Regions from separate parts of the Streptomyces sp. NPDC026575 genome, predicted to be linked through region 1. Evidence: riboswitches for the same ligand, from Rfam matches in the RefSeq annotation. Region 1 holds a riboswitch; the other holds the start of a gene.
What was found. A riboswitch is a leader RNA that binds a small molecule or an ion and turns the genes downstream of it on or off. The one in region 1 is predicted to bind glycine.
Positions count from the first base shown of each region.

Region 2: linked by a shared signal. The riboswitch ahead of gcvP (aminomethyl-transferring glycine dehydrogenase) and the one ahead of gcvT (glycine cleavage system aminomethyltransferase GcvT) in region 1 are both predicted to bind glycine.

Region 1 is NZ_JBVHQM010000012.1:145,605-162,239, forward strand. Features, by position in the region: gene glyA (serine hydroxymethyltransferase) at 1-1,039, opposite strand, end outside; gene gcvH (glycine cleavage system protein GcvH) at 1,068-1,445, opposite strand; gene gcvT (glycine cleavage system aminomethyltransferase GcvT) at 1,576-2,703, opposite strand; glycine riboswitch at 2,855-2,951, opposite strand; gene ACZ4NB_RS18870 (AAA family ATPase) at 3,174-3,902, shown strand; gene ACZ4NB_RS18875 (enhanced serine sensitivity protein SseB) at 4,013-4,810, shown strand; gene ACZ4NB_RS18880 (enhanced serine sensitivity protein SseB C-terminal domain-containing protein) at 4,873-5,673, shown strand; gene ACZ4NB_RS18885 (ABC transporter permease) at 6,129-7,127, shown strand; gene ACZ4NB_RS18890 (ABC transporter substrate-binding protein) at 7,222-8,973, shown strand; gene ACZ4NB_RS18895 (ABC transporter permease) at 9,052-10,062, shown strand; gene ACZ4NB_RS18900 (ABC transporter ATP-binding protein) at 10,059-11,186, shown strand; gene ACZ4NB_RS18905 (ABC transporter ATP-binding protein) at 11,183-12,286, shown strand; gene ACZ4NB_RS18910 (M1 family metallopeptidase) at 12,383-13,813, shown strand; gene ACZ4NB_RS18915 (trimeric intracellular cation channel family protein) at 13,829-14,464, opposite strand; gene ACZ4NB_RS18920 (thioesterase family protein) at 14,560-15,408, shown strand; gene ACZ4NB_RS18925 (CU044_2847 family protein) at 15,546-15,980, shown strand; gene ACZ4NB_RS18930 (VMAP-C domain-containing protein) at 15,989-16,635, shown strand, end outside.
Region 2 is NZ_JBVHQM010000001.1:482,187-495,764, reverse strand. Features, by position in the region: gene ACZ4NB_RS02325 (CDP-alcohol phosphatidyltransferase family protein) at 1-278, shown strand, start outside; gene ACZ4NB_RS02320 (sugar phosphate nucleotidyltransferase) at 400-2,895, shown strand; gene ACZ4NB_RS02315 (DUF881 domain-containing protein) at 2,980-3,903, shown strand; gene ACZ4NB_RS02310 (small basic family protein) at 3,900-4,232, shown strand; gene ACZ4NB_RS02305 (DUF881 domain-containing protein) at 4,238-5,197, shown strand; gene ACZ4NB_RS02300 (FHA domain-containing protein) at 5,316-6,161, shown strand; gene ftsR (transcriptional regulator FtsR) at 6,179-6,928, shown strand; gene ACZ4NB_RS02290 (bifunctional nuclease family protein) at 6,982-7,455, shown strand; gene ACZ4NB_RS02285 (MerR family transcriptional regulator) at 7,644-8,249, shown strand; gene ACZ4NB_RS02280 (DNA polymerase IV) at 8,316-9,776, shown strand; gene ACZ4NB_RS02275 (PRC-barrel domain-containing protein) at 9,674-10,069, opposite strand; glycine riboswitch at 10,184-10,281, shown strand; glycine riboswitch at 10,282-10,409, shown strand; gene gcvP (aminomethyl-transferring glycine dehydrogenase) at 10,471-13,356, shown strand; gene ACZ4NB_RS02265 (DUF5999 family protein) at 13,440-13,578, opposite strand, start outside.

The DNA.
Region 1 (16,635 bases):
CGGTGATGCCGACCTCGTGGAGGCGGTCCTCGGCCTGCTGTCCGTCGAGCTCGGAGTCGCGCAGGTCGACCAGGACGAGGTGGACGTCGGTGCCGCCGGACAGGACGGAGACGCCGTGCTGGGCGACGTCGTCCTGGACGAGGCGCTCGGCGAGGATCTTGGCGCCTTCGAGGGTGCGCTGCTGGCGCTCCTTGAAGTCCTCGGAGGCGGCGACCTTGAAGGAGACCGCCTTGGCCGCGATGACGTGCTCCAGCGGGCCGCCCTGCTGGCCGGGGAAGACCGCGGAGTTGATCTTCTTGGCGAGTTCCTGGGTGGACAGGATGACGCCGCCGCGGGGGCCGCCGAGGGTCTTGTGGGTGGTGGTGGTCACGACGTGGGCGTGCGGGACCGGGTTGGGGTGCAGTCCGGCGGCGACCAGGCCGGCGAAGTGCGCCATGTCGACCATCAGGTAGGCGCCGACCTCGTCGGCGATCCGGCGGAAGGCGGCGAAGTCGAGCTGGCGGGGGTAGGCGGACCAGCCGGCGACGATCAGCTTGGGGCGGTGCTCCTTGGCGAGGCGCTCGACCTCTTCCATGTCGACGAGGTTGGTCTTCTCGTCGACGTGGTAGGGCACCACGTTGTAGAGCTTGCCGCTGAAGTTGATCTTCATGCCGTGGGTCAGGTGACCGCCGTGGGCGAGGTTGAGGCCCAGGATGGTGTCGCCCGGCTTGATGAGGGCGAACATGGCGGCGGCGTTGGCCTGTGCGCCGGAGTGCGGCTGCACGTTGGCGGCCTCGGCGCCGAAGAGCGCCTTGATGCGGTCGATGGCGATCTGCTCGACGACGTCGACGTGCTCGCAGCCGCCGTAGTAGCGGCGGCCGGGGTAGCCCTCGGCGTACTTGTTGGTGAGGACGGAGCCCTGGGCCTCCATGACGGCGACGGGGGCGAAGTTCTCCGAGGCGATCATTTCGAGGGTGGACTGCTGGCGGTGCAGCTCGGCGTCGACGGCGGCGGCGACGTCGGGGTCGAGCTCGTGCAGGGAGCTGTTGAGAAGCGACATGAGTCTTCCTGGGGAGAGGGGTCCGGGATCAGCCGGCGGCGAAGGCGGTGTACTCGTCGGCCGAGAGCAGGTCCTCGGGCTCACCGCTGACCTTCACCTTGAACAGCCAACCGCCCTCGAACGGGGCGGAGTTCACCAGCGAGGGGTCGCCGACGACATCCTCGTTGACCTCGGTGATCTCGCCGTCCACGGGCGAGTAGAGATCGCTGACGGACTTGGTCGACTCCAGCTCACCGCAGGACTCGCCCGCCGTGACCGTCGAGCCGACCGCGGGAAGCTCCACGAAGACCACATCGCCGAGCGCGTTGGCCGCGTGCTCGGTGATCCCGACCGTCGAGACGCCCTCCACGGCGTCCGTCAGCCACTCGTGCTCCTTGCTGTAACGCAGCTGCTGGGGGTTGTCCATGGCTCGATTCTCCTGTACGCGAGGGTGTGATCGTGAATGGGGGCACCTCCCGGGCGAAGGTCCGGGGGAGCGTCTTGCACAGTGAGACACGCGGGCGCGCCCCACTTCCGGGGCTGCCGCCGGCGAACCGTTACTTCTGCCGCTTGTAGAACGGCAGCGCGGTGACCTCGTACGGCTCATGGCTTCCACGGATGTCCACGCGGACACCCTCGGTGCCCGGGGTGGCGTAGGCCGCGTCGACATAGGCGATGGCGATCGGCTTGCCGAGGGTGGGGGAGGGGGCCCCGGAGGTGACCTCGCCGATGACCGTGCCGTCGGCCGCGACGACCGGGTATCCGGCGCGCGGCACCCGGCGGCCCTCGGCGATCAGCCCGACCAGCTTGCGCGGCGGGGCGGTCTCGGCGCGCTCGGCGGCCGCCGCGAGCGCGGCGCGGCCCACGAAGTCGCCGTTGTTGGTGGTCTTCTCGAACTTCACGACCCGGCCCAGGCCCGCGTCGAACGGCGTGGTGGCGGTGGTCAGCTCGTGCCCGTACAGCGGCATGCCCGCCTCCAGGCGCAGCGTGTCGCGGCAGGACAGACCGCAGGGCACCAGGCCCGCGTCCTTGCCGGCCGCGGTCAGCGCCTCCCACAGGGCCACCGCGTCCGCCGGCCGCACGAACAGCTCGAAGCCGTCCTCGCCGGTGTATCCCGTACGGGCGATCAGCGCGTCGACGCCGGCGACCGTGCCGGGCAGACCGGCGTAGTACTTCAGGCCGTCCAGATCGGCGTCGGTCAGCGACTTGAGGATCCCCGGGGACTGCGGTCCCTGCACCGCGAGCAGCGCGTAGGCGTCCCGGTCGTCGCGGATCGCGGCGTCGAAGCCGCCCGCTCGCGCGTTCAGCGCGTCCAGCACCACCTGGGCGTTGGAGGCGTTGGCGACGACCATGTACTCCTGGTCGGCGAGCCGGTAGACGATCAGGTCGTCCAGGATGCCGCCGCCGTCCTCGCAGATCATGGTGTAGCGGGCGCGGCCGGTCTTGACGCCGCCGATGTTGCCGACCAGCGCGTAGTCGAGGAGGTCGGCGGCCTGCGGGCCGGTGACGGTGATCTCGCCCATGTGGGAGAGGTCGAAGAGACCGGCGCGGGTGCGGACGGCGACGTGCTCGTCGCGCTCGCTGCCGTAGCGCAGCGGCATGTCCCAGCCGGCGAAGTCGGTCATGGTCGCGCCGAGCGCGCGGTGGGTGGCGTCCAGCGCGGTGCGGCGGGGGGCATCTGTCATGGTTCTGGGCTCCCAGGCATGGGTGACAAGACGTTCTCCCCATCTGTCATCGGAACCTGAGAGGTTCACCGGGATCCCGCGAACGGACCCGGTTTGCACCTTGGGTGGAGCCGCCCCGTGGACCGGGCAGTGGCTCGCTTTTCAGATCTGCCTCGCCCGCGCGGTATAGGGGGCCTGAGAGATTCAAGGGAGGACTTGCTCCTTCGGCGCCCCGCCATGGCGGCCGGGGACTCTCCCGCGCGGATTCAAGCGGCCGGTATGGAGTTGGCGGTGCACGGATGAGCTGAGCCGTGCACGTGGCGGCCACATCATTACACGGGATCGCCGGATCGAGGAGCCCTGGTCGCCGCCCCGTCCAGGACCGGGCCCGCCACGCCGACAGATCGGACAATCGCCTTGATGGCCATTACCTTTTCTTGACACTCTGCGGGTAAGGGACGGACTCGGACCGGAACTGGACGGGGAGGGCGATCACGGTGCAGAGGGAAGCGGCATTCGCGGCCACTTCAGGGGCCGTGCCCCCGGGTGCGCCGGTGGCGGCGTCCGCCGCCGCGCCCCCGGCCCGGCGCGCGGGGCGGGCCGTCGTCCGGCCGGGGAGCGGTGCGCGGGTGCGGGACCTGCGCGGCCGCAGACGGGCCCGCGGCACCGCCGAGCTGCGGTTCGCCGCCGGTGACCTGGTCGTGGTCTCCGGGCTGCCGGGCAGCGGCAAGAGCACCCTGATGCATCGGGTGGTGCCGCCGTCGGACGGCCGCGGCCTCGTGGTGCACCGCATCGACTCGCAGGACGTCCGCGAGCGCTGGGCGCGCGGCAGGCTGCGCCGGCTGCCGTACGGCCTGTACCGCCCGCTGGTGCGGGCCGCGCACTATCTGGCGCTGGGTCGGGCGCTGCGGTCGGGCGACAGCGTGGTGGTGCACGACTGCGGGACGCTGGCATGGGTGCGGCGCTGGGTCGCCCGGTCGGCGGCGCGCGGCGGGCGCGGGCTGCATCTGGTGCTGCTCGACGTGCCGCCGGAGGTGGCGCGGTCCGGCCAGGAGGCGCGCGGGCGCGGGGTGTCGGGGTACGCCTTCGCGCGGCACCGCAGGGCGGTGGGCCGGCTGGTCGGCGCGGCGGAGGCGGCCGGGCCGCCGAAGGGGTTCAGCTCGGTGGTGCTGCTGGACCGGCGGGCGGCGAGCGCACTGAAGACGGTCGGTTTCCACTGAGCGGACTGCCGCTTCCGGGTGTGCCGTACCCCGCCCCCGTATGAACTGTCTCCGGCCTTTCTCGTCTAGTGTCGTGGGCCGATGTGCGTGGTCGGAACGGGTGGGAACAGATGAGTCTTCCGGAGCAGGGGATACCGCAGCTGGCGTGGCCGGCGAACGAGCTCGAAGAGGTGCTCGCCGCGTCGGTCGGGCATCCCGGCGCCGGCGGCCGGATCGTCGAGGTCCTGGGCCGCAGCCGGGTGTGGGTGCCGCTGCCCAACGGCGGCGGCCCGGAGAGCGCGGGCTTGGGCGCCCGCGGCCTGGACCTGCCCACCGTCGAGATCGGCGGGCTGGCCCATGTCCCGGTCTACAGCTCCGAGCAGGAGTTCCTGCGGGTGGTCGGCTCGCATATGTCCTTCACCGTCGCGCCGGCCGTGGAGTTCGCCCGCGGGCTGCCGCCGCAGATCGGGATCGCGGTCAATCCGGACGGTGTGGTCGGTGTGCCGCTGCCGCCGCCCGCCGTGGCCCAGCTGTGCCGGCTGGGGCGCCATGAGGCCGAGGGGCTGCCGAGCGGCGGGCGGGTGCGGCTCTTCGAGCCGGACTGGCAGGAGGAGCCGGTGGACTTCCTGGCCGCCGCCGGACTGGAGTTCTCCGGTGCCGGAATTGTCCTGACTGCCCGGCGTGTCCTGGCTAGTGTCGAGGGCGACACGCCCACACTGTTCGTCGGTGTTCAGATCGCGGTGGACCCCGCCGCGCTGCACGACGGCACCGCCCGCGAGACGGTCCTGATGGCCCTGGGACGTGCGCTCGGCGCGGTCCCGGTGCCCTGGCCGGTGCAGCTGGTGATGCTCGATCTCGCCCACGGCGACCCGGTCGCCGACCGGATGCTGGAGCGCGTGCGGCCCTTCTACTCTCGCGACCACTCGTAAGCTGGTTGGATGACGCGCGGGCGCACCCACACGTGCCCTGCCGAGATGAAGGGACGGACCACGTGAGCGCGGGTGCGCATCAGGGGCCGCCGGCGGCCGGAGCGCTGGAGCAGCTGCTCCAGCAGGTCTCGCCCGGCCGTTACGACGCCTATGAGGCGCTGCTCCAGGCGCTCGCCGCGGGCCAGGTCTGGATGCTGCTGTGGCACGGCCGGGCCGGCTCCCCCGACGCGCAGTACGGGAACATGGAGGTCGACGGCCTCGGCTATGCGCCGTGCGTGACCTCGGCGCCCGAACTCGCCGCCTCCGGCTGGAATCGCGACCACGAGGTCGTCGGCGGGCTGGAGATCGCCGGCGCGCTCTTCCCGGACCGCTGGGGCCTGTGGCTGAACCCGCACGCCCCCGGTGGCGGTGTCGGCATCCCCTGGCTGGACCTGCGCCGCATCGCCGGCGGCCTCGACCGGCTGCCGGCCGGACCGCTGCGGATCTCCGAGCCGGTCATCGACATCCCGCAGTTCTACGCCCTGCTGGCCCAGAACGCCCATCGCACCCCCGCCGTGCGGTCGTTGCGCCGGGCCTGGGTGCAGCCCGCGCTCGGCGCCCCGTATCTGGCGGTCGGGCTGGATCTGTACGACACCGGCCAACAAGCGGTGGATTCGGCCCGGTTGATGATCCAGCAGTCGATCGGCGCGGTTCCGGACGGTTTGCCGGTCTCCACGGTCGCGATGAACGACGACTACGACCCGGTCGCGATGTGGATGCGGGCCAGCGCGCGCCCCTTTTTCGACCGCGACGGCTACGCCCAGCCGCAGGGCCAGCCGGCCCCCGCGCCCTCGTACGGCTACGGCTACCCGCGCCCTTACTGACCCGCCCGCCGGCTGTCCGGATCGCACCACCCCTCGGCGACACCCTCCGGTGACGGAGCGTGTCGCCGAGGCGTCTATTCCGGGGTGAATTCGCCCCGTATTCCCCACGGTTGGGGCCCTCTTTTGTGGATATTCACTCCGCTCAGCTCGACCGTGAGTCCGTATAACGGAATGCCGTGGAGCACATCACAGTTGCGCATCCTTTCCCGGTCAGGGCTGGTGACTGATCGCGAAGGGGATGAAGACTCCGGAAAACACCGAGGGCCTCGGCCCTTTGTGCGAGCGTCATCGAGCGTCATCGCGTACGGCGTCGCGTGAAATCTCCGAGTTCCACTGTCTGAACTTCCGCGATACCCGCAGTACTTGCACCGAATTGCACCAGTGATGTGAATCAGGCCGCTCTTGCGGCGGGCAGGGGCCGGCCGAACCGTCGGCCGAGAGGGGTCAAGGTCACCGTGACCGCACCGATCGAGACCACCGGGGCGGCTGCCGAGGCGCAGCCGGAAGCGGTGCTGAAAGGCGTGGAGGGCAAGCGCATCGAAGGGCGCTCGCTCGGCCAGATCGCATGGCTGCGCTTCAGGCGGGACAAGGTCGCGGTGGCGGGTGCCATCGTTGTCATCCTGCTCGTCGTCATCGCCGCGCTCTCCCGCCCCCTCCAGGCGCTGCTCGGCCTGGACCCCAACTCCCCCAACCAGTCGCTGATCGACCCCAACACCACGCTCCCCAAGGGGGAGTTCGGCGGGATGAGCGGGGACCACCCGCTCGGTGTGGACCCGAAGTTCGGCCGCGATCTGCTCGCCCGGATCCTGGAGGGCTCCTGGGTGTCGCTGATCGTGGCGTTCGGCGCGACGCTGCTGTCGGTCGCCATCGGCACCGTGCTGGGTGTGGTCGCCGGCTTCTACCGCGGGCGGGTGGACGCCTTCATCAGCCGGATGATGGACGTCTTCCTGGCCTTCCCGCTGCTGCTGTTCGCCATTGCGATCTCCGCCTCGCTGCAGGGCGGCGCCTTCGGCCTGGAGGGCCTGCCGCTGCATATCTCGGTGCTGATCTTCGTGATCGGCTTCTTCAACTGGCCGTATATGGGGCGGATCGTGCGCGCGCAGACACTGTCGCTGCGCGAGCGCGAATTCGTGGACGCCGCCCGCGGTATGGGTGCGCGCGGGCCTTTCATTCTCTTCCGGGAGCTGCTGCCCAACCTGGTGGGTCCGATCATCGTCTACTCGACGCTGCTGATCCCCTCCAACATCCTCTTCGAGGCGGCCCTGAGCTTCCTGGGCGTCGGCATCCAGCCGCCCCAGGCGTCCTGGGGCGGCATGCTCAACCAGGCCGTCAAGTACTACGAGGTCGACCCCCAGTACATGATCGTCCCCGGCCTCGCGATCTTCGTCACCGTGCTCGCGTTCAACCTGCTCGGTGACGGCCTGAGGGACGCGCTGGACCCGCGCAGCCGCTGACGGCTCCGCCGGGCGCCGGCGCCCACCAATCTCCACCGCCAGTGAAGTTTTTGAGTGTGAAGTTTCTCGACGAACGAAGGGGACACGGACCATCATGCGAAGGTCAGTTCCGGTCGCGGCGATAGCGGCCATCACCAGTGCGGGCCTTTTGCTGGCCGGCTGCAGCGGAGGCAAGGGCTCCTCGGACGGCTCCTCCGAGGCGAACGCGGCCACCAAGGGCGTGGTCAACGCCTCGGACGCGAAGGGCGGCACGGTCGACTACGCGATGAGCGACGCCCCGGAGTCGTTCGACCCGGGCAACACCTACTACGCCTTCATCTACAACTTCAGCCGGCTCTACGCGCGCCCGCTGACCACCTTCAAGCCGGGCCCCGGCACGAAGGGCAACGAGCTGGTCCCGGACCTCGCCGAGGAGATGGGCAAGCCCAGCGACGGCGGCAGGACCTGGACGTACAAGATCCGCAAGGGCGTGAAGTACGAGGACGGCTCCGCGGTCACCGCGCAGGACGTCAAGTACGCGGTCGAGCGCTCCAACTTCGCGCGCGACACCCTCTCGCTGGGCCCGAACTACTTCCAGCAGTTCCTCAAGGACAACGAGGGCGGCTACAAGGGGCCCTACAAGGACAAGAGCAAGGAAGGGCTCAAGTCCATCGAGACCCCGGACGACCACACGATCGTCTTCCACCTCAAGAAGCCGTTCGCCGAGTTCGACTACCTGGTCAGCGCCCCGCAGACGGCTCCGGTCCCGCAGGCCAAGGACAAGGGCGCGGACTACACCAAGTCCGTGCTGTCCACCGGCTCGTACAAGTTCCAGAGCTACGAGGAGGGCAAGCAGCTCACCCTCGTGCGCAACCCGCAGTGGTCGGCGGCGACCGACAAGCTGCGCAAGCAGCTGCCCGACAAGATCGTCCTGAAGCTGAAGGTCGCCCAGTCGACCATCGACAAGGACCTCCAGTCCGGCAACACCCTGGTCGACCTGGCCGGCCGCGGTGTGGACGGCCAGACGCAGGCCCAGCTCCTGACGGACCCCAAGGAGAAGGCCAACACCGACAACGCGCTCGGCCAGCGCCTGGTCTACACGGCGATCAACACCAAGGTGAAGCCGTTCGACAACCTGGAGTGCCGCAAGGCCGTCGAGTACGCGATCGACAAGAAGGCCGTGCAGACCTCGCTCGGCGGCCCGATCCGCGGTGAGCTGGCCTCCACGGTCCTGCCGACCGACATCGACGGCTACCAGAAGTACGACCTGTACCCGCAGAAGTACAACGGCGACAAGCTGGACCTGACCGAGGCCAAGAAGCACTGGGACAAGTGCGGCGCCGGCAAGACCAGCACCACGATCCTGGCCCGCAACGACCGCCAGGACGAGGTCGACGCGGCCACCTCGGTCATCGAGTCGCTGAAGAAGATCGGCGTCACGGCCAAGATCCAGTCGTACCCGACCAGCAAGTACTTCTCGGACTACGCCGGTGTGCCGGAGTTCAACAAGAAGAACAACGTCGGCCTGATCATGATGCAGTGGGGCTCGGACTTCCCGACCGGCTACGGCTACCTGCAGCAGATCCTCAACGGCAAGGCGATCAGCAAGTCCGGTAACACCAACCTGTCCCAGCTGGACGACCCGGAGATCAACAAGCTGCTCGACTCCGCCATCGCCAACACCGACAAGGCGGCCCGCGAGAAGGCGTACGCCGAGATCGACAAGAAGACGATGGAGCAGGCGGCGATGGTCCCGCTCACCTACTTCAAGGTCCTGATGTACCGCTCGCCCAAGGCCACCAACCTGGTGTCCACCTCGGCCTTCAGCGGTCAGTACGACTACCTCAACATCGGCGTCAAGAAGTAGCAGCCCTGGAAGGCAGGTGAAGGCATTGGTGTCCGCGGGCCGGTTGCGGCCGGCCCGCGGCGCCGACGCCGCATCCCCGTGTTCTCGTACATCATCCGCAGGTTGATCAGCGCAGTGATCCTGCTGCTGATCGTCAGCGCGGTCACTTTCGGCATCTTCTTCCTGCTGCCGAAACTGGCCGGGCAGAGCACCGACCAGCTTGCCCAGCAGTACATCGGAAAGGCCCCCACGCCCGCGGACATCGCCGCGGTCAAGAAGAACCTCGGCCTGGACAAGCCGGTGTACGAGCAGTACTGGGACTTCCTCAAGGGCATCTTCGTCGGCGTCGACTACAAGTTCGGTCCGGAAGCGGCCAAGTGCCATGTGCCGTGCTTCGGCTACTCCTTCAAGACCCATATCGAGGTGTGGCCGGAGATCCAGTCCCGGCTCCCGGTGACGCTCTCGCTGGCCGCCGGCGCGGCCGTGCTGTGGGTCGTCTCCGGTGTCGCCACCGGCGTGCTCTCCGCGCTGCGCCCCGGCTCGTTCTTCGACCGGATGGCGATGGGCGTCGCGCTGGCCGGCGTCTCCCTCCCGATGTTCTTCACCGGCGCGCTGGCGCTGGCCCTGTTCACCTACCAGTGGCCGATCTTCGAACGCAGCGACTACGTACCGCTGCTGGAGGACCCGTTCCTGTGGGCCCGGACCCTGGTCCTGCCCTGGGTCACCCTGGCCTTCCTCTACTCCGCGCTCTACGCCCGCCTCACCCGGGCCGGCATGCTGGAGACGCTGAGCGAGGACTACATCCGTACGGCCCGCGCCAAGGGCCTGCGCGAGCGCAAGGTGGTCGTCCGGCACGGTCTGCGGGCCGCGCTCACCCCGATCATCACGGTCTTCGGCATGGACCTGGGCCTGCTGCTCGGTGGTGCGCTCATCACCGAACAGGTCTTCTCGCTCAAGGGAGTCGGCGCCTTCGCGGTCGAGGCGATCAACGCCAACGACCTGCCGAACATCCTCGGCGTCACCCTGCTCGCCGCGTTCTTCATCGTCATATGCAACTTGGTGGTGGACGTTCTGTACGCCGCCGTCGACCCGCGGGTGAGGCTCTCGTGACCGACTCCTCCGAGGACAAGACCGTAGAGAAGCCCCAGAGCGCCGCGGCCGAGCCCGCCGCGGCCGCCACCGAGCCGGGAGCGCGGCCGGCGGCCTTCCTCCAGGTGCGGGACCTCAAGGTCCACTTCCCCACCGACGACGGCCTGGTGAAGTCCGTCGACGGGCTGACCTTCAGCCTGGAGAAGGGCAAGACGCTCGGCATCGTCGGCGAGTCCGGCTCCGGCAAGTCGGTGACCTCGCTCGCCGTGATGGGCCTGCACCGCGCCTCGCGCCAGCAGCGCAACAGGGTGCGGATGTCCGGCGAGATCTGGCTGGACGGCAAGGAGCTGGTCTCCGCCGACCCCGAGGAGGTGCGCCGGCTGCGCGGCCGCGAGATGGCGATGATCTTCCAGGATCCGCTGTCCGCGCTGCACCCCTTCTACTCGGTCGGCAAGCAGATCATGGAGGCATACCGGGTCCACAACGACGTCGACAAGAAGACCGCGCGCAAGCGGGCGATCGAGATGCTCGACCGGGTCGGCATCCCGCAGCCCGACAAGCGCGTGGACGACCATCCGCACCAGTTCTCCGGCGGTATGCGCCAGCGCGCCATGATCGCGATGGCGCTGGTCAACAACCCCGAGCTGCTGATCGCGGACGAGCCGACCACCGCCCTGGACGTCACCGTCCAGGCGCAGATCCTGGATTTGATCCGCGATCTGCAGAAGGAGTTCGGCTCGGCGGTCATCATCATCACCCACGACCTCGGAGTGGTCGCCGAGCTGGCCGACGATCTGCTGGTGATGTACGGCGGGCGGTGCGTCGAGCGCGGCCCGGCCGAGAAGGTCTTCTACGAGCCGCAGCACCCCTACACCTGGGGCCTGCTCGGCTCCATGCCGCGCATCGACCGCGACCAGACCGAGCGGCTGATCCCGGTCAAGGGTTCCCCGCCCAGCCTGATCAACGTGCCGTCCGGCTGTGCCTTCAACCCCCGCTGCCCGTACGCGGACGTGCCCAAGGACAACCTCACCCGTACGGTCCGCCCCGAACTGCGCGAGGCCGGCGGCGGGCACTTCTCCGCCTGCCACATGGCGCCGGAGGAGCGGGAGCGTATCTGGACCGAAGAGATTGCGCCGAAGCTGTGACCGAGACGACTGACGACCAGAACAACAAGATCCCGCTCCAGAAGGGGACCGAGGCCCCGGCCGGGACCGCGGAGGGCTCCGCCGCGGCCGAGCCGCTGCTCAGGGTCCGCGGGCTGGTGCGGCACTTCCCGATCACCAAGGGCCTGCTCAAGCGGCAGGTCGGGGCGGTGCAGGCGGTCGACGGCATCGACTTCGACGTACGTCCGGGCGAGACGCTCGGCGTGGTCGGCGAGTCCGGCTGCGGCAAGTCGACGATGGGCCGGCTGATCACCCGGCTCGACGAGCCGACCGGCGGCTCGATCGAGTTCCAGGGCACGGACATCACCCATCTGTCGCCGGGCAGGCTGCGCCCGATGCGCCGCGACGTACAGATGATCTTCCAGGACCCGTACGGCTCGCTGAACCCCCGCCACACCATCGGCGGGATCGTCTCCACCCCCTTCCGCCTCCAGGGCGTCGAGCCCGAGGGCGGGGTGAAGAAGGAGGTGCAGCGGCTGCTGGAGCTGGTGGGCCTGAGCCCGGAGCACTACAACCGCTATCCGCACGAGTTCTCCGGCGGTCAGCGCCAGCGCATCGGCATCGCCCGCGCGCTCGCGCTCAAGCCCAAGCTGGTCGTCGCCGACGAGCCGGTCTCCGCGCTGGACGTGTCGATCCAGGCGCAGGTCGTCAACCTCATGGACGACCTCCAGGAGGAGCTGGGCCTGACCTACGTCATCATCGCCCACGACCTCTCGGTCATCCGGCACGTCTCGGACCGGATCGCGGTGATGTACCTCGGCAAGATCGTGGAACTGGCCGACCGCAAGGGGCTCTACGAGACGCCGATGCACCCCTACACCAAGGCGCTGCTGTCCGCCGTGCCGGTGCCCGACCCCAAGCGGCGCACCCAGCGCGACCGGATCCTGCTCAAGGGCGACGTGCCCTCGCCGATCAACCCGCCCTCCGGCTGCCGGTTCCGTACCCGCTGCTGGAAGGCGACCGAGGTGTGCGCCACCACCGAGCCGCCGCTCGTCGCGCTGCGGACGGGGCACCAAGTCGCCTGCCACCACCCGGAGAACGCGCCGGCCGGGGCGGCCGGTAAGGCGTCAAGTGATCAGTGACACCTGAGAGCTTGGAAAAATCCCCGGCGAAACCGGCCGGGAGAGTGCAGAGTTGGCGCGATTGATCATTCATTCGCATGTTCGAAAGGACGGCCCATGGCACTCTCCCGGTCCGTGCGTCGCACTCCCCGCCTGATCGCCCTGTCCATCGCGGTCGCCTCGGCCGCCACCCTCGCCGCCGCGCCCGGTGTCTCGGCTGCCGCGCCCGGCGCGTCGGGCGGTGCCCCCGGTGTCGGCGACCCGTACTTCCCCGAGCTGGGCAACGGCGGCTACGACGCCCTGCATTACGACCTCGGCGTCAAGTACGACCCCCAGAGCGGCCTGCTGGAGGGCCGCACCACCCTCAAGGCCAAGGCCACCCAGAGCCTGCGCACCTTCGATCTCGATCTGCACAAGCTCACCGTCGACGCGATCAAGGTGAACGGGCGCAAGGCCGCCTTCACCAGGTCCGGGGACGAGATCACCGTCACCCCGGCCGCCCGCCTGCCCAAGGGCGAGCGGTTCACCGTGACGGTGACCTACGGCGGCATACCGAAGCCGCTCAGCGGCCCCATCCTGTTCGGCTCCGACTACGGCTGGATGAAGACCAAGGACGGCGTCTTCGTCGCCTGCCAGCCCAACGCCGCCTCGACGTGGTTCCCCTCCAGCGACCACCCGAGCGACAAGGCCACCTACGACATCCGCATCGACGCCCCCAAGGGGCTGACCGGCGTCTCCAACGGCCGTCTGGTCTCGTCGCGGGTCAAGGGGGACCGCTCGTACTCCCACTGGCGCGAGACCAAGCCGATGGCGACGTACCTGGCCACCGCCACCATCGGGAAGTTCGACGTCCGCACCGGCACCACCCCCGGCGGCACCCCCATCTACGTCGCCACCGACCCCACCCTGCCCGCCGGCAAGGTCGACGTCTACGGCATCACCGCCGAGGCCACCGACTACTGGTCGAAGGTCTTCGGCCCGTACCCCTTCGAGGAGACCGGCGCCATCGTCGACGACATGCCCGAGGCGGGCTTCTCGCTGGAGGTGCAGTCCAAGCCCGTCTACTCGGCCGTCCGCGACGAGTCCACCATCGTCCACGAGCTGGCCCACCAGTGGTTCGGCGACTCGGTGTCGGTCAAGACCTGGCCCAACATCTGGCTCAACGAGGGCTTCGCCACGTATGCCCAGTGGCTGTGGGAGGAGCACAAGGGCCGCGCCAGCGCCCATGACTCCTTCCTGAAGGCATACGGCAAGCGGCCTGCCGACGACCCCTTCTGGAAGATCAAGGTCGGCGATCCGCAGCGGGACACGATGTTCGACGGCGCGGTCTACCAGCGGGGCGCGATGACGCTGCAGGCGCTGCGCGAGCGGATCGGCGACAAGGCGTTCTTCAACCTGCTGCCCACCTGGACGCGCCAGCACCGCTACGGCAACGCGGAGATCTCGCAGTTCATCGCGCTGGCCGAGAAGATCTCGGGGCAGCAGCTGGACGATCTCTTCGACACCTGGCTGTACACGGCCAAGAAGCCGGCGCTGCCCGGCAAGTAGGCACCGCGGGCCGGGTCAGTCGGTGTTCTTCTGGCCCGGCCTGGGGCGCAGCTGCTGGGGACGCGGCAGGTGCAGGCCCAGGTAGACCGCGCCCATCCGGAGTGCGAAGACCAGCCCCGCCGAGACCGCCGCGGCGGGGGTGGCGCCGACGCCGAGCTGGTGCAGCAGCAGGAGGCAGCAGGCGCCCGCCATCGCGGCGATCGCGTACACGTCCTCGCGCAGCAGCAGCGGGGGGAACTCCCCGCACAGCACATCGCGGATGACCTCGCCGGCGACGCCGGTCAGCACGGCCAGGATGATCACGGCGAGCGGGGTGGCGCCCGCCTGGATTGCGGCGCGGGCGCCGATCACCGTGACGACGGAGAGTCCGATCGCGTCGACGACCAGCAGCGATTTGCGCGGCAGCGTCCAGAAGCGCAGATAGATCATGGTGCCGACGCCGACACAGATGATCACCGTCAGCAGTACCCAGTCGTGCGTCCAGTACAGCGGCTGCCGGTTGAGGATGAGGTCGCGCAGCGTCCCGCCGGAGATGGACGCGGCGAAGGCGAGCACCAGGCCGCCGAAGGGGTCCATGTTGGCGCGGTAGGCGGCCAGCACGCCGCTCGCCGCGAAGGCCGCGACGCCGAACAGGTAGAGCACGTGAAGCATGGCGGCATCATCGCAGGCCCGGACGGAGGGCTTCCGGGCGCGGTCGTCAAAACTGACACTACCGGTCGGTAACTATCCGGTGTAGCGTGCAACCCATGGCTCTGGTGACGCTTGGCAACAGTGAGTTCGACCGCGACACGGCGGTCACCCGCCGCGCCCCGGGCGTCTACGACGCCCACCTCTCCGCCGGCTGGACGATCATCCAGGCGGTCAACGGCGGTTACCTCCTCGCCCTCATGGGCCGCGCCCTGGGCGACGCCCTCCCGCACCCCGACCCGCTCACGGTCACCGCGCACTACCTGACCGCCTCCGTCCCGGGCCCCGCCGTCATCCGCACCGAGGTGGTCCGCACCGGCCGCACGATGTCGACCGGCACCGCCACCCTCGTGCAGTTCGCCGACGACGGCAGCGAGGTCGAGCGGCTGCGGGTGCTGGCCTCGTACGGCGACCTCGGCGCGCTGCCCGACGACGTCCGCACGACCGCCAAGCCGCCCGCCATCCCGCCGTACGAGCACTGCCTGGGGGCCGACAGCGCCCCGGGCGAGCGCCCCGCCATCCCCGGCAGCACCGCGATCGCCGACCGGCTCGCCATCCGCCTGGACCCGGCGACCGCCGGCTGGGCCGTCGGCGCCCCGTCCGGCAGGGGCGAGATGCGCGCCTGGTTCGGCCTCGCCGACGGCCGCGAGCCCGACCCGCTCTCCCTCCTGCTGACCGTCGACGCGCTGCCGCCCACCGCCTTCGAGATGGGCCTGTCCGGCTGGGTCCCCACCGTCGAGCTGACCTGCCACATCCGGCGGCGCCCGGCCCCCGGCCCGCTGCGGGTCGCCATCACCACCCGCAACATGGCGGGCGGCTTCCTGGAGGAGGACGCGGAGGTCTGGGACTCCGAGGACCGACTGGTGGCGCAGTCGCGCCAGTTGGCCAGGGTCCTGCTCGCGGAGTAGGCGCGACGCGCCTGCCCGCCATGTGCCGTGCCGACCCCTTTGGAACCCCCTTTTCGCAGACGGCTACCGGTGGCGAAGGGCGGAGTGTGACGCAAAGTGCGCGCGTGGGCCCTGGGCCTCATGCCAGACTGAGCGGCATGGGGGACGTGGCACTGAAGTTGGATGACGGGACCGTCGTGTGGCTGCGGGCCGACGAGCCGGCCGCGAAGGACCCTTCGGGCGCGGGCCGCTCCGCGCACACCGGCGACGACGACGGCGAGCTGGAGCTTCCCGACGCGTTCGGCTCCGCCCAGCCGGTCAGCGTGGACAGCCGGATGGGCCGTGCGCTGACCCGCGGCGGGGAGGTCCTGGAGGAGGCCCTGCGCCCGCTCGGCGGCGTCCTCGGCCAGATCCACCGCTCGATCGCCGGCGGCGAACACCGCCCGGACGAGGTCACGGTGGAGTTCGGCGTCACCCTCGGATCCGATCTCCGCCTGGGCGTGTTCTCCGGCAACGGCGAGGCGAGCTTCACGGTCTCCGCCACCTGGAACCTCGACCGGGACTCGGGCGGATCGGGCGGGTCGACACCATGATCGCCGGCGTGGGTCCGGACACCCCGCTCCAGCTGTCCTTCGCCTCAGTACGCCACGGCGACCAGGCCGTCGGCGCGGGCGTGCTGGTCGCCGAGCGGCTCGTCCTGACCTGCGCCCATGTCGTCAACAGCGCACTGGGCAGAGAGCGTTTCGCCCAGGACCTCCCCGGCCGGAGCGAGAGCGTCACGCTCCGGCTGCCGCATGTCGCGGCCGGCACGGACCTGACCGCCCGGGTGGTGCCGGAGATGTGGGTGCCGCCGCGGGCCAGGGCGGCCGGCAACGACCCCGTCCGGCCCGGGCGGTTGCCCTACCACGGCGACCTCGCCGTACTGGAGCTGGCGGCCGCCCCGCCCCAGGGCGCCGAGCCGGCCCCGTTCCTGCAGCACAACTACGCGGGCGAGACCATCGCGTTATGGGCCAGCGGCAATCCGCTGCCCACGCTCCGGGCGGTGCCGCGGGTCTCCGCACCGCCGTGGATCGCGCTGGACGTGCTCGGCGGCGCCCAGGTCACCGAGGGGTTCAGCGGCGGGCCGCTGTGGGACCGCGAGCGGCAGGCAGTCGTCGGCCTCGTCGCGGCCGTGCACCGCTCCCCGGAATCCGCCGCCCCCGGGGCGCCGCCCGCGACGATGTACGCGATCAGCGTCCCCGCCATCGA
Region 2 (13,578 bases), on a different contig from region 1:
TGGCGCGCGAACTGATGCTGCTGATCGCGGTGGGATTCCTCGGGCGTCACGGATATGGCCCTCCCCAGGTGAACTTCCTGGGCAAGGCGGCTACGTTCAACTTGATGTACGCCTTCCCGTTGCTCCTGCTGAGCGACGGAAGGGGCTGGCTTCACGTGCTCGCTGCTATTTTCGGATGGGCGTTCGCAGGTTGGGGTACGGCGCTCTACTGGTGGGCAGGGATCCTGTACGTGGTCCAGGTCCGCCGACTCATCAGGGCGGACGCCACAGCCGACTGAGCTCTCCGAACCGGCAGATTGTGCAACGGCCGGCGCCCGTACGCGAGCACAGAAACAGTGGGCGATCTGGACAAGTGAAGTCGGCAAGACCGTCGTCTCTTATGAGGAGGACGCTTCCGACATGAAGGCCGTTGTGATGGCCGGCGGCGAGGGAACACGCCTTCGCCCCATGACGTCCAGTATGCCCAAGCCCCTGCTTCCGGTCGCCAACAGACCGATCATGGAGCATGTGCTGAGGCTGCTGAAACGGCATGGTCTCACTGAGACCGTCGTGACCGTGCAATTCCTTGCCTCGCTCGTCAAGAACTATTTCGGGGACGGGGAAGAGCTCGGAATGGAGCTCACCTACGCCAACGAGGAAAAGCCTCTCGGCACTGCGGGCAGCGTGAAGAATGCCGAGGAAGCCCTCAAGGACGACGCCTTCCTCGTCATCTCCGGTGACGCCCTCACCGATTTCGACCTCACCGATCTGATCCGGTTCCACAAGGAAAAGGGCGCCCTCGTCACCGTCTGCCTCACGAGGGTCCCCAATCCCCTTGAGTTCGGCATCACCATCGTCGACGAGGGCGGCAAGGTCGAACGCTTCCTGGAAAAGCCCACCTGGGGCCAGGTCTTCTCGGACACCGTCAACACCGGTATCTACGTGATGGAGCCGGAGGTCTTCGACTACTTCGAGCCCGATGTTCCGGTCGACTGGTCCGGTGATGTCTTCCCGCAGCTCATGAAGGAAGGCAAGCCGATCTACGGCTATGTCGCCGAGGGGTACTGGGAGGACGTCGGCACCCACGAGAGCTATGTGAAGGCCCAGGCCGACGTGCTCGAAGGCAAGGTCGACGTCGAAATCGACGGCTTCGAGATCTCGCCCGGAGTATGGGTCGCCGAGGGCGCCGAGGTCCATGCCGACGCGGTGCTGCGCGGGCCGCTGTACATCGGCGACTACGCCAAGGTCGAGGCGGGCGTGGAGATTCGCGAGCACACCGTCGTCGGTTCGAATGTCGTCGTGAAGAGCGGCGCGTTCCTGCACCGTGCCGTGGTCCACGACAACGTCTATCTCGGTCAGCACACCAATCTGCGCGGGTGTGTGATCGGCAAGAACACCGACGTGATGCGGGCCGCCCGGATCGAGGATGGTGCGGTGATCGGCGACGAATGCCTCATCGGTGAGGAGTCGATCGTCCAGGGCAATGTGCGGGTGTATCCCTTCAAGACCATCGAGGCCGGCGCGTTCGTCAACACCTCGGTGATCTGGGAATCCCGCGGCCAGGCGCATCTGTTCGGCGCCCGCGGCGTGTCCGGGATCCTCAACGTCGAGATCACCCCGGAACTCGCCGTACGGCTCGCGGGGGCGTACGCCACCACGCTCAAGAAGGGCTCCACGGTCACCACCGCACGTGACCACTCCCGTGGTGCCCGGGCGCTGAAACGCGCGGTGATCTCCGCGTTGCAGGCCAGCGCCATCGACGTACGCGACCTGGAGAACGTCCCGCTGCCGGTCGCCCGTCAGCAGACCGCCCGTGGCAGTGCCGGCGGCATCATGGTCCGTACGACACCCGGTGTACCGGACTCGGTCGACATCATGTTCTTCGACGAGCGGGGCGCCGACCTCTCGCAGGCCGGGCAGCGCAAGCTCGACCGCGTCTACGCCCGACAGGAGTACCGGCGTGCCTTCCCCGGCGAGATCGGTGACCTGATCTTCCCGGCGAGCGTCTTCGACTCGTACACCGGGTCGTTGCTGCGGGCCGTGGACACCACCGGGATCGCCGAATCGGGACTGAAGATCGTCGTGGACGCCTCCAACGGCAGCGCGGGCCTGGTCCTGCCCAGCCTCCTGGGGCGGCTCGGGGTCGACTCCCTCACCATCAACCCCGGGCTCAACGAGTCCCGGCCCACCGAGACCGCCGAGGCCCGGCGCTCCGGGCTCGTCCGGCTCGGCGAGATCGTGGCCTCGGCACGGGCCGCCTTCGGCGTGCGCTTCGACCCCGTGGGCGAACGACTCTCGCTCGTGGACGAACGCGGCCGGATCATCGAGGACGACCGTGCGCTGCTGGTCATGCTGGACCTGGTCGCCGCCGAACGGCGCACCGGCCGGGTGGCGCTGCCGGTGACCACCACCCGGATCGCCGAGCAGGTGGCCGCGTACCACGGCACACAGGTCGAGTGGACGACCACCTCGCCGGACGATCTGACCCGGGTGGGGCGGGCGGACGGCACGGTCTTCGGCGGGGACGGCCTGGGCGGCTTCATCATCCCGGAGTTCAGTTCCGTCTTCGACGGTGCGGCCGCCTTCGTCCGGCTGATCGGTCTGGTGGCCCGCACCCAGCTCACGCTCAGCCAGATCGACGCGCGGATCCCGCGGGCGCATGTGCTGCGCCGCGATCTGGCGACCCCGTGGGCGGTCAAGGGCCTGGTCATGCGGCATGTCGTCGAGGCGGCCGGCGACCGGGAGGTGGACACCACGGACGGCGTACGGGTCGTGGAGACCGACGGGCGCTGGATCCTGGTGCTGCCGGACCCGGCCGAGGCGGTCACCCACCTGTGGGCGGAGGGCCCGGACGACGACTCCGCCCAGCAGCTGCTGGACGAGTGGTCGGCCGTGGTCGACAGCGCGGGCCGCTGATCCGGACCCCACCGGCGGGCCGTTGATCGGCGCGCCGGTGGGGCCATTGGGAGACTGCGCGGCCGACGTGGGACGATGTGCGGCATGTCGCAGCAGCGCCCCGATCGGAGCACCCCGAAACCGCCGGCCGCGCGCCCCGATGCGTCCATGTCGCTGCTGACCAACGTGATGGATCACAGCCTCGACGACGGGTACGCCGAGGCGGCCGCGCGCAAGTCCGAGGCCGGCGTGCGCGGGCTGCCGCGCACTCTGCGGGCGAAGTTGGGCCTGGCGGCCGGTCTGGTGCTGGCCGCGCTCGTGGTGACCGTCGGGGCGGCGCAGGCGCGGATATCCGCACCGACGCTGGCCAAGGAGCGCGAAGAGCTGATCAACCGCATCCAGAAGGGGACCGGCGAGGCGGACAAGCTTCAGCAGCGGGTCGACGCGCTGCGGGGCGACGTCAGCAGGATGCAGCGTGAGGCGCTGAAGCAGCGCGGCGGTGGCAAGGCCGAACTGCTGGCCCTGCTGGCGGGCTCGACGCGGGTCACCGGACCCGGCGTGAAACTCGTCGTGGACGATGCCAAGGGCGCGGAGGCCGGTGGCGGCGGGCCGCGCGAGAGCAGTGGTTTCTCCGACACCGGGCGGGTACGCGACAGGGACATGCAGCGCGTCGTCAACGGCCTGTGGGAGTCCGGTGCGGAGGCCATCTCCGTCAATGGGCAGCGGCTTACGTCACTCTCGGCGATCAGAGCCGCGGGAGACGCCATACTGGTCGACAACAAGCCACTGGTGCCGCCCTATACGGTGCTGGCGGTGGGGGACGGGCAGCGGCTGAGCACCGCGTTCCAGGACAGCGCCGATGGTCAGTACCTGCATGTGCTGCAGGAGAACTACGGCGTGCGCACACGGATTTCCGCCGAGAGTGAGGTCACGCTGCCGCCCGCGCCCAGTTTGATCGTACGTACCGCAAAGCCGCAGGCCGGTGCCGCCAGGTCGGGCGGCACCGACACAGGGAAGGGCACATCGTGATCGCCGTACTGGGCCTCATCGTGGGAGTCGTGGTCGGACTCGTCGTCCGACCCGTGGTGCCGACGGTGGTCGAGCCCTACTTGCCGATCGCTGTCGTCGCGGCGCTGGACGCCGTGTTCGGCGGTCTGCGCGCGATGCTGGACGGCATCTTCGACGACAAGGTCTTCGTGGTCTCCTTCCTGTCGAACGTCGTCGTCGCCGCGCTGATCGTCTTCCTCGGCGACAAGTTGGGCGTCGGTGCCCAACTCTCCACCGGCGTCGTGGTGGTGCTGGGCATCCGGATCTTCTCCAACGCCGCGGCGATCCGCCGGCACGTCTTCAGGGCGTGAGGCGGATGGCAGCGGACGAGACCCCGGAGCCGGGGAAGCAGCCGGAGCGACCGGAGCCCGAGCAGGAGCGCGGTCCGGCGGGGCGGCGGCCGATGCCGCCCGAGAGCCGGAGCACCCCTGAGCGGAGCGCGTCCGGGGACGGGGACGAAACCCGGGAAACGGACAGTACTGGACAGAGGTCGAGTAAAGCGGCAGACTCCTCGACTCCTGACGCGGTGAGCGGTGGCGGAGAGGGAGAGCATCCGAAGACAGGCCGGGAGCGGCTCGTGGCGAGCCTGTGGCCGCCGCGGTTGACCCGGGCCCAACTGATCGTTGCGCTGCTCTTGTTCATTCTCGGCCTGGGTCTGGCGATTCAGGTACGTTCCACAAGTGACAGCAGTGCGCTGCGGGGTGCGCGCCAGGAGGACTTGGTGCGCATTCTGGACGAGCTGGACAATCGCTCCCAGCGGTTGACGGACGAACAGCGGCGCCTGGAAGGGCAGAAGACCGAGCTGGAGAACAGTTCGGACCAGGCCGAGGAGGCCCGTAAGCAGACCGTGGAGAAGGAACAGCAGCTGGGTGTGCTGGCCGGGACCGTCGCGGCGCAGGGGCCCGGCATCAACCTGACCATCGACGACCCGACGCACTCCGTCGAGGCGGACAAGCTGCTGGACACCATCCAGGAGTTGCGGGCGGCCGGCGCCGAGGCCATCCAGGTCAATTCGGTACGGGTCGTTGCGGACACCTACCTCTCGGACATCCGGGGCGGGGTGGAGATCGACGGCAAGCGCGTCACCCAGCCGTACCGCTTCAAGGTCATCGGCAAGCCGGAGGACCTGGAGCCGGCGCTGAACATCCCCGGCGGAGTGGTTCAGACGCTGGAAAAGGAGCAGGCCAAGGTGTCTGTGACCGGTCGGGAGAAGATCATTGTGGATGCCTTGCGAGAGGCGAAGCGGCCTGACTACGCTCGGTCGTCATCGCAGTGAGGTGTGCAGGTATGTCGAGTGCCCGGCGAGGGCATGAGGTAGCGGGGGGTCGACGCACCGTGCGTGTGGTGTGTGGTGGAAACTGTCTGGAGGCCACGGACGTTCACAGGATGTCCGGATGGGCCGGTGTGTGCATCGAGGGTTCGTCCTGCCCCACGGGCGGGTCTGTTTCGTTCAAGGGGAATCGCCCGTGAAGTTGTTTGGAAAGCTGTTCGGCAAGAGCGCGCGCCAGGAGGGCGGCAGCGGCTCCGCGCGGCATCGTGCGCCGCGCCAGCCCGAGAATGGTGAGGCGGCGGAGCGTCCGCTCTTCCGCGACGAGGTCGGCGGTCCGTCCGGGGGGCACGGCGCGGGTTCTGTTGACCCCTCCGGTGCCGGCCGCATAGGTTCCGAGGAACCATCGGCCTCACGCACGGGTGGAGGGTCGGCCATGCCGGTATGTACGAGGTGTGGGCACGGGAACGCCGAGGCGAGCCGGTTCTGTTCCAACTGCGGTGCGCCGCTGCGCCCGGGCGCCCAGGCCGAGCGGGCGTCCGAGACGACGTCGACGATCTCCATTTCGGGGCTGGAGGCCTACGACTCGGAGACGACGGGCCAGAATCTGGTGCCGTCGCTGTCCCCGGAGGCCCAGGCCGCGGTCGAGGCCCTTCCGCTGGGCTCGGCGCTGCTGATCGTCCGCCGGGGTCCGAATTCGGGCAGCCGCTTCCTGCTGGACAGCGAGCTGACGACGGCGGGCCGGCATCCGCAGGGCGACATCTTCCTCGACGACGTGACGGTCTCGCGCCGGCATGTGGAGTTCCGCCGCGGTGCGGACGGTGTCTTCACGGTCGCCGACGTCGGCAGCCTGAACGGCACGTACGTCAATCGTGAGCCGATCGACTCGGTCGCGCTCGCCAACGGCGACGAGGTCCAGATCGGCAAGTACCGCATGGTCTTCTACGCGAGCCAGCGGGGCGCCGGGATCTGACCGATCAGGGAAGGCATATGCGCGATACACCGAAGGGCGGTGCCGGTTCCCTCGGCACCGCCTCCTCGGGCGCCAAGCCGGTGAGCATCGGCACGGTGCTCAATGCGCTGCGCGAGGAGTTTCCCGAGGTCACGATCTCCAAGATCCGCTTCTTGGAGGCCGAGGGGCTCGTCGAGCCGAAGCGCACGCCTTCCGGATACCGGAAATTCACGCCGGCCGACGTCGAGCGGCTGGCGAGCGTCCTGCGGATGCAGCGGGACCACTATCTGCCCCTGAAGGTCATCCGGGAGCATCTGGACGCCCTGGAGCGCGGTGAGCAGGTGCAGCTGCCGGCTCCGGCCGCGTCCCCGCGGGATCTGATCGAGGACGTGTCCTGCCAGGGCGAGGACCGTCCGACGGCTGCCCGGATCGGCCGGGCGGAGCTGCTGGCCGCCGCTGCGGTGGACGAGGCGGCGCTCGCCGACTGGGAGTCGTACGGACTCATCGTCCCCCATGCGGACGGCGGATACGACATCGAGGCCGTCACCGTGGCCAAACTCGTCGCGGACCTGGGTCGCTTCGGCCTGGAGCCGCGGCATCTGCGCGCCGTGAAGGCGGCCGCCGAGCGCGAGGCCGGCCTGGTCGAACAGGTCGTTGCACCCCTTCGGCGGCACCGCAACCCCCAGACCAGGGCCCATGCGGAGGCCACGGCGAGGGAGCTGGCGACGCTCTCCGTACGGCTCCATGCGGCGCTGGTGCAGAGCGCTCTTCGCGTCCGGTTGCCATGAGCAAAAGAGTGCTCGACTACCCAAACCTGCCGGGCACGTCCTAGGGTTGCTGTGTGAACGAGCTCGACGTCGTGGGTGTCCGGGTGGAAATGCCTTCCAGCCAACCGATCGTGCTCCTGCGGGAGGTGGGAGGCGACCGATACTTGCCCATTTGGATCGGGCCAGGGGAGGCCACCGCCATCGCCTTCGCCCAGCAGGGCATGGTCCCTGCCAGGCCGCTGACGCACGACCTTTTCAAGGACGTGCTCGAAGCGGTGGGCCAGGAGCTGACGCAGGTCCGCATCACGGATCTGCGCGAGGGGGTTTTCTATGCCGAACTGGTCTTCGCCAGTGGGGTCGAGGTCAGTGCCCGCCCGTCCGACGCCATAGCGCTGGCGCTGCGCACCGGAACGCCGATCTTCGGCACCGACGGTGTGCTGGACGACGCGGGGATCGCCATCCCGGACGAGCAGGAGGACGAGGTGGAGAAGTTCCGCGAGTTCCTCGACCAGATCTCGCCCGAGGACTTCGGCACCAACAGTCAGTGACGCCGGCCGGGTGAAGGGGCTGATTCCGGCCAAACTATTTAGCCATTCCCCGCGCGAGGTCACGAGAAACCACTCGTAGGGTGATTATCACTCGGCGTGGCGAGCGCGGCGATCGTTGACGCACCCCGAGTGACTGCATACCGTCGATATGGCAGGTCCCGTCCGGGACGTGGAGGACGGAGGGCGGCGTGGCAATCACCGGCGACGGTATGGCGGCGGAAGGGGCGTTGCCGCTCCACTCGGGCGCGGCCGCGAACCATGCCCCGGCACCGGCCGCGGCGGTGTCGGGGGACTGCGAGGCGCAGAACATCGGCTATCGCGGCCCGACCGCATGCGCGGCAGCGGGCATCACCTACCGGCAGCTCGACTACTGGGCGCGTACGGGCCTGGTGGAGCCGAGCATCCGGCCCGCGTACGGCTCCGGCACCCAGCGGCTCTACAGCTTCCGGGACGTCGTCGTCCTGAAGATCGTCAAGCGGCTGCTGGACACCGGGGTGTCGTTGCAGAACATCCGCACCGCCGTGCAGCACCTGCGTGCGCGCGGGCTGGCGGACCTGACGCGGATGACGCTGATGAGCGATGGCGCGACGGTCTACGAGTGCACCTCGCCCGACCAGGTCGTCGATCTGCTCCAGGGCGGCCAGGGCGTCTTCGGCATCGCGGTGGGCGTGGTGTGGCGGGACGTGGAGGGCGTGCTGTCACAGCTCCACGGAGAGCGCGTGGACACCGGCGAGACGCTGATGGGGAAGAACCCGCACGACGAGCTGGCGCGGCGGCGCAACAGGGCCGGCTGAGCCCGGTCCACCGGCCCCGGCCCGGCGTCGGGTCGAATGTCAGTGCCATGCGGCAGCATCGGACGTGTGAGACCCGCGCCGACGATTCTGCATCTGGACATGGATGCGTTCTACGCGGCCGCCGAGCAGGCGGCCAAGCCCAGCCTGCGTGGCAAGCCCGTGGTGGTCGGCGGGATCGGGCCGCGGGGTGTGGTCGCCACGGCGTCGTACGAAGCCCGGATCTTCGGGGTCCGCTCCGCGATGCCCACGGCCCAGGCGCGCCGGCTGTGCCCCAATGCCGCCTATCTCAGCCCTCGCTTCGGCCTGTACCGCCAAGTGAGTGACACGGTGATGGAGCTGCTGCACGAGCTGTCGCCGCTCGTCGAGCCGCTGAGCCTGGACGAGGCGTTCGTGGACCTGGAAGCGGGCGGGGTGCCGGCCGAGACCGCCGCCGTACGCGCCGTGGGGGAGCGGCTGCGGCACGACATCCGGGCGGCGACGGGGCTGACCGGCTCGGTGGGGCTCGCGGGCGCGAAGATGCTGGCGAAGATCGCGTCCGAGGCGGCGAAGCCGGACGGCCTGGTGGTGATCGAGCCCGGCACAGAGCGGGAGCTGCTGGGCCCCATGACGGTGCGGACGCTGCCCGGGGTGGGTCCCGCGACGGCCGAGACGCTGCGCCGGGCCGGGATCCACACCGTCGCGGAGACCGCGGAGGCCGGCGAGGCCGAGCTGGTGCGGCTCCTGGGCAAGGCACACGGCGCGGGGCTGTACGCGATGGCGCTGGGCCAGGACAACCGCCCTGTGGTGGCCGAGCGGGACGCCAAGTCCATTTCGGTCGAGGACACCTTCGAGGTCGATCTGACCGACCGGACGCGGGTGCGGAACGAGATGCTGCGGCTGGCCGACCGCTGCGTCCAGCGGCTGCGGGCGGCCGGGCGCTCCGGGCGGACGGTGGTGATCAAGGTGCGGAACTACGACTTCTCGACGCTGACCCGCTCGGAGACGCTCCGCGGGCCCACCGACGACCCCTCGGTCGTACGGGAGGCCGCCGTGCGGCTGCTGGAGACGGTGGACACCACGGGCGGGGTGCGGCTGCTGGGGGTGGGGGTCAGCGGGCTGGCGGACTTCACCCAGGAGGATCTGTTCGCCCAGCTGGCGACGGAGCGGGAGGCCGGGGAGCTGGCGAAGGCGGCGGAGTCGGCGGGGGCGGAGGCCGGGGGAGGCGAGCCGGAGGAGGAGCGGCCGCGGCGCTGGCATCCGGGGCTGGACGTGGTGCACGAGGAGTTCGGCGCCGGATGGGTGCAGGGAAGCGGCGTGGGGAGGGTGACCGTACGCTTCGAGACGCCGTGGTCCGCACCGGGGAGGGTGCGGACCTTCGCCGTCGAGGACCCGGCGCTGCGGCCGGGTGAGCCGTTGCCGCTGGTGGGCGGCGGGCCGGAAGGAGGTCAGTCCTCCGAGCCGGCGATCTTGCCGAAGTCCTTGTCGGAGCCGTCCTCCTTGCCGGAGGAAGCCGGACCGGGCTCCGGTGAGGAGATGTCCAGCCGGTAGTGGTGGTAGAGCTGGAGTTCCTGCTCAGGGGAGAGATGGCGGCCCACGCCGAAGTCCGGGGCGTCCTTGATCAGCTTGCGGTCGTAGGGGATGTGCAGGCCCTCGCCGACCATTTTGCTGGGTTCAAGGGGGACGAACGCATCCCGGCTGAAGAGTCCGGTGCGCACGGCCGCCCACTCCGGTTCCCCCGTCGCGTCGTCGAGGTATACCTCGTCGATCGTGCCTATTTTCGCGCCGTTCCGGTCGAACGCTTTGCGGCCGATCAGGCTCCGGGGATCGATATCGGTTTGCACAACCCCTCCAATTGGTCGCAACTGCCCTGTGACAACTACCAAACGGCACATTTCATGCCCCGGCCACTCGAAGGATCCTTCGAGTGGCGCGCTGGTAGGCTGGCCAATGGCCGCAGAATCCATGCGGGAGAGTCCTTTGTCGTTCGCGACCAGGGCGCCGAAGGAGCAAATCCTCCCCGGAATCTCTCAGGCACACGTACCGCATGGGCGAGGTCACTCTGGAAAGCAGGGCGGGCCACGGACGAGCACAGCGCCGTAACCCCTCCTCACCGACGGTGAAAGCCGGGCCGCCTCGCGCGGGCCGGTGAAGCTCTCAGGTTGAGATGACAGAGGGGGAGGCCGTCCGGGCACCCGCGCCGTGGTGCCCCTCGTAGGTCGTGTTGACCAGGAGGCCCCCGCAGATGACCACCAATCGTATCTCCCTGACCGAGCTTGAACAGGGCATTCCGTTCGAGCGCCGGCACATCGGCCCCGACCACGAGGCGCAGGCGAAGATGCTCGCGCACGTCGGATTCGGGTCCCTGGACGAGCTGACGGCCACCGCCGTACCCGATGTGATCAAGAGCGCGGAGGCGCTGGGCCTGCCGCAGGGCCGCACCGAGGCCGAGGTCCTCCAGGAGCTGCGCGGCCTGGCGGAGCGCAACCAGGTACTGGCCTCGATGATCGGCCTGGGCTACTACGGCACGTTCACCCCGCCGGTGATCCTGCGCAACGTCATGGAGAACCCGGCCTGGTACACGGCGTACACGCCCTACCAGCCGGAGATCTCGCAGGGCCGCCTGGAGGCGCTGCTGAACTTCCAGACCATGGTCGCGGAACTGACCGGACTGCCCACCTCCGGTGCCTCCCTGCTGGACGAGGGCACCGCCGCCGCCGAGGCGATGGCGCTCGCCCGCCGCGTCGGCAAGGTCAAGCAGGGCGTCTTCCTGGTCGATGCCGACTGCCTGCCGCAGACCGTCGCCGTGATCCAGACCCGCGCCGAGCCCACCGGCGTCGAGGTCGTCGTCGCGGATCTGTCCGACGGCATCCCGGCCGAGATCGCCGAGCGGGGCGTCTTCGGCGTGCTGCTGCAGTACCCCGGCGCCTCCGGTGCGGTGCGCGACCCCCGTGCCGTCATCGAGCAGGCCCACGGGCTCGGCGCGATCGTCACCGTGGCCGCCGATCTGCTCGCCCTGACGCTGCTGACCTCGCCCGGCGAGCTCGGCGCGGACATCGCGGTCGGCACCACCCAGCGCTTCGGCGTCCCGATGGGCTTCGGCGGTCCGCACGCCGGCTTCATGGCCGTACGCGACCAGTTCGCCCGCAGCCTGCCCGGCCGCCTGGTGGGCGTCTCCGTCGACGCCGACGGCAACAGGGCCTACCGCCTCGCGCTGCAGACCCGCGAGCAGCACATCCGCCGTGAGAAGGCCACCAGCAACATCTGCACCGCGCAGGTGCTGCTCGCCGTCATGGCCGGGATGTACGCCGTCTACCACGGCCCCGAGGGCCTGCGCACCATCGCCCAGCGCACCCACCGCTACGCCGCCGTCCTCGCCGAGGGCCTGCGGGCGGGCGGGGTGGAGATCGTGCACGGTGCGTACTTCGACACCCTGACCGCGCGGGTGCCCGGCCGGGCCGCCGAGGTCGTCGCCGCCGCCCGTGAGGCCGGCGTCAACCTCCGCCAGGTCGACGCCGACCTGGTCGGCATCGCCTGCGACGAGACCACCGGACGCGCGCAGCTGGCCGGCGTCTGGAGCGCCTTCGGCGTGCAGGGCGACGTCGAGCAGCTGGACGCGGTGGCTGCTGAAACGTTGCCGCAGGAGCTGCTGCGTACGGACGACTACCTCACCCACCCGGTCTTCCACCAGCACCGCTCCGAGACCGCGATGCTGCGCTACCTGCGCACCCTCGCCGACAAGGACTACGCGCTGGACCGCGGCATGATCCCGCTCGGCTCCTGCACGATGAAGCTGAACGCCACCACCGAGATGGAGCCGGTCACCTGGCCCGCGTTCGGCCAGCTGCACCCGTTCGCGCCGGCCGACCAGGCCGCGGGCTATCTGACGCTGATCCAGGAGCTGGAGGAGCGGCTGGCCACGGTCACCGGCTACGACAAGGTCTCCATCCAGCCGAACGCCGGCTCGCAGGGCGAGCTGGCCGGCCTGCTGGCCGTCCGCGCCTACCACCGCGCCAACGGGGACGAGCAGCGCACGGTCTGCCTGATCCCGTCCTCGGCGCACGGCACCAACGCCGCCAGCGCCGTCATGGCGGGCATGAAGGTCGTCGTCGTCAAGACCGGCGAGGACGGCGAGGTCGACACCGACGATCTGCACGCCAAGATCGACAAGCACCGTGACGAGCTCGCGGTCCTGATGGTGACCTACCCCTCCACGCACGGCGTCTTCGAGGAGCACATCACCCAGATCTGCGCCGCGGTGCACGACGCCGGCGGCCAGGTCTACGTCGACGGCGCCAACCTCAACGCGCTGGTCGGGCTCGCCGAGCCCGGCAAGTTCGGTGGCGACGTCTCGCACCTCAACCTGCACAAGACGTTCTGCATCCCGCACGGTGGCGGCGGCCCCGGTGTCGGCCCGGTCGCCGTGCGCGCCCACCTGGCGCCGTACCTGCCCAACCACCCGCTACAGCCCACCGCGGGCCCCGAGACGGGCGTCGGGCCGATCTCCGCGGCTCCCTGGGGCTCGGCCGGCATCCTGCCGATCTCCTGGGCGTACGTCCGCCTGATGGGCGGTGAGGGCCTCAAGCGCGCCACCCAGGTCGCGGTCCTCAGCGCGAACTACATCGCCAAGCGCCTGGAGCCGCACTACCCGGTGCTCTACACCGGCCCCGGCGGCCTGGTGGCGCACGAGTGCATCATCGACGTCCGGCCGCTGACCAAGGCGACCGGCGTGAGCATCGACGATGTCGCCAAGCGGCTGATCGACTACGGCTTCCACGCACCGACGATGTCGTTCCCGGTGGCCGGCACGCTGATGATCGAGCCGACCGAGAGCGAGGACCTCGACGAGCTGGACCGCTTCTGCGACGCGATGATCGCCATCCGCGCGGAGATCGAGAAGGTCGGCTCGGGGGAGTGGGACAAGGACGACAACCCGCTGCGCAACGCCCCGCACACCGCGGCCGCGCTCGGCGGCGACTGGAACCACGCCTACAGCCGCGAGGAGGCCGTCTTCCCTGCGGGCGTGACGGCGGCGGAGAAGTACTGGCCGCCGGTGCGCCGTATCGACGGTGCCTTCGGTGACCGCAACCTCGTCTGCTCCTGCCCCCCGCTGGACGCGTACGACAACTGAGCAACCTCAGCCCGTCAGGGCAACATCAAGGGCCCTCGGCAGATCTGCCGGGGGCCCTGTGGTACGTGCCGGGCGCTCGCGGATCAGGCCGCCGCGCCGACCCGCGTGCGGTGCGGGGCGATGACCTGCCCGTCCGGCAGCAGCTCACCGGTGTCCTCGAAGAGCAGGACGCCGTTGCAGAGCAGGCTCCAGCCCTGCTCGGGGTGGTGCGCCACAAGGTGT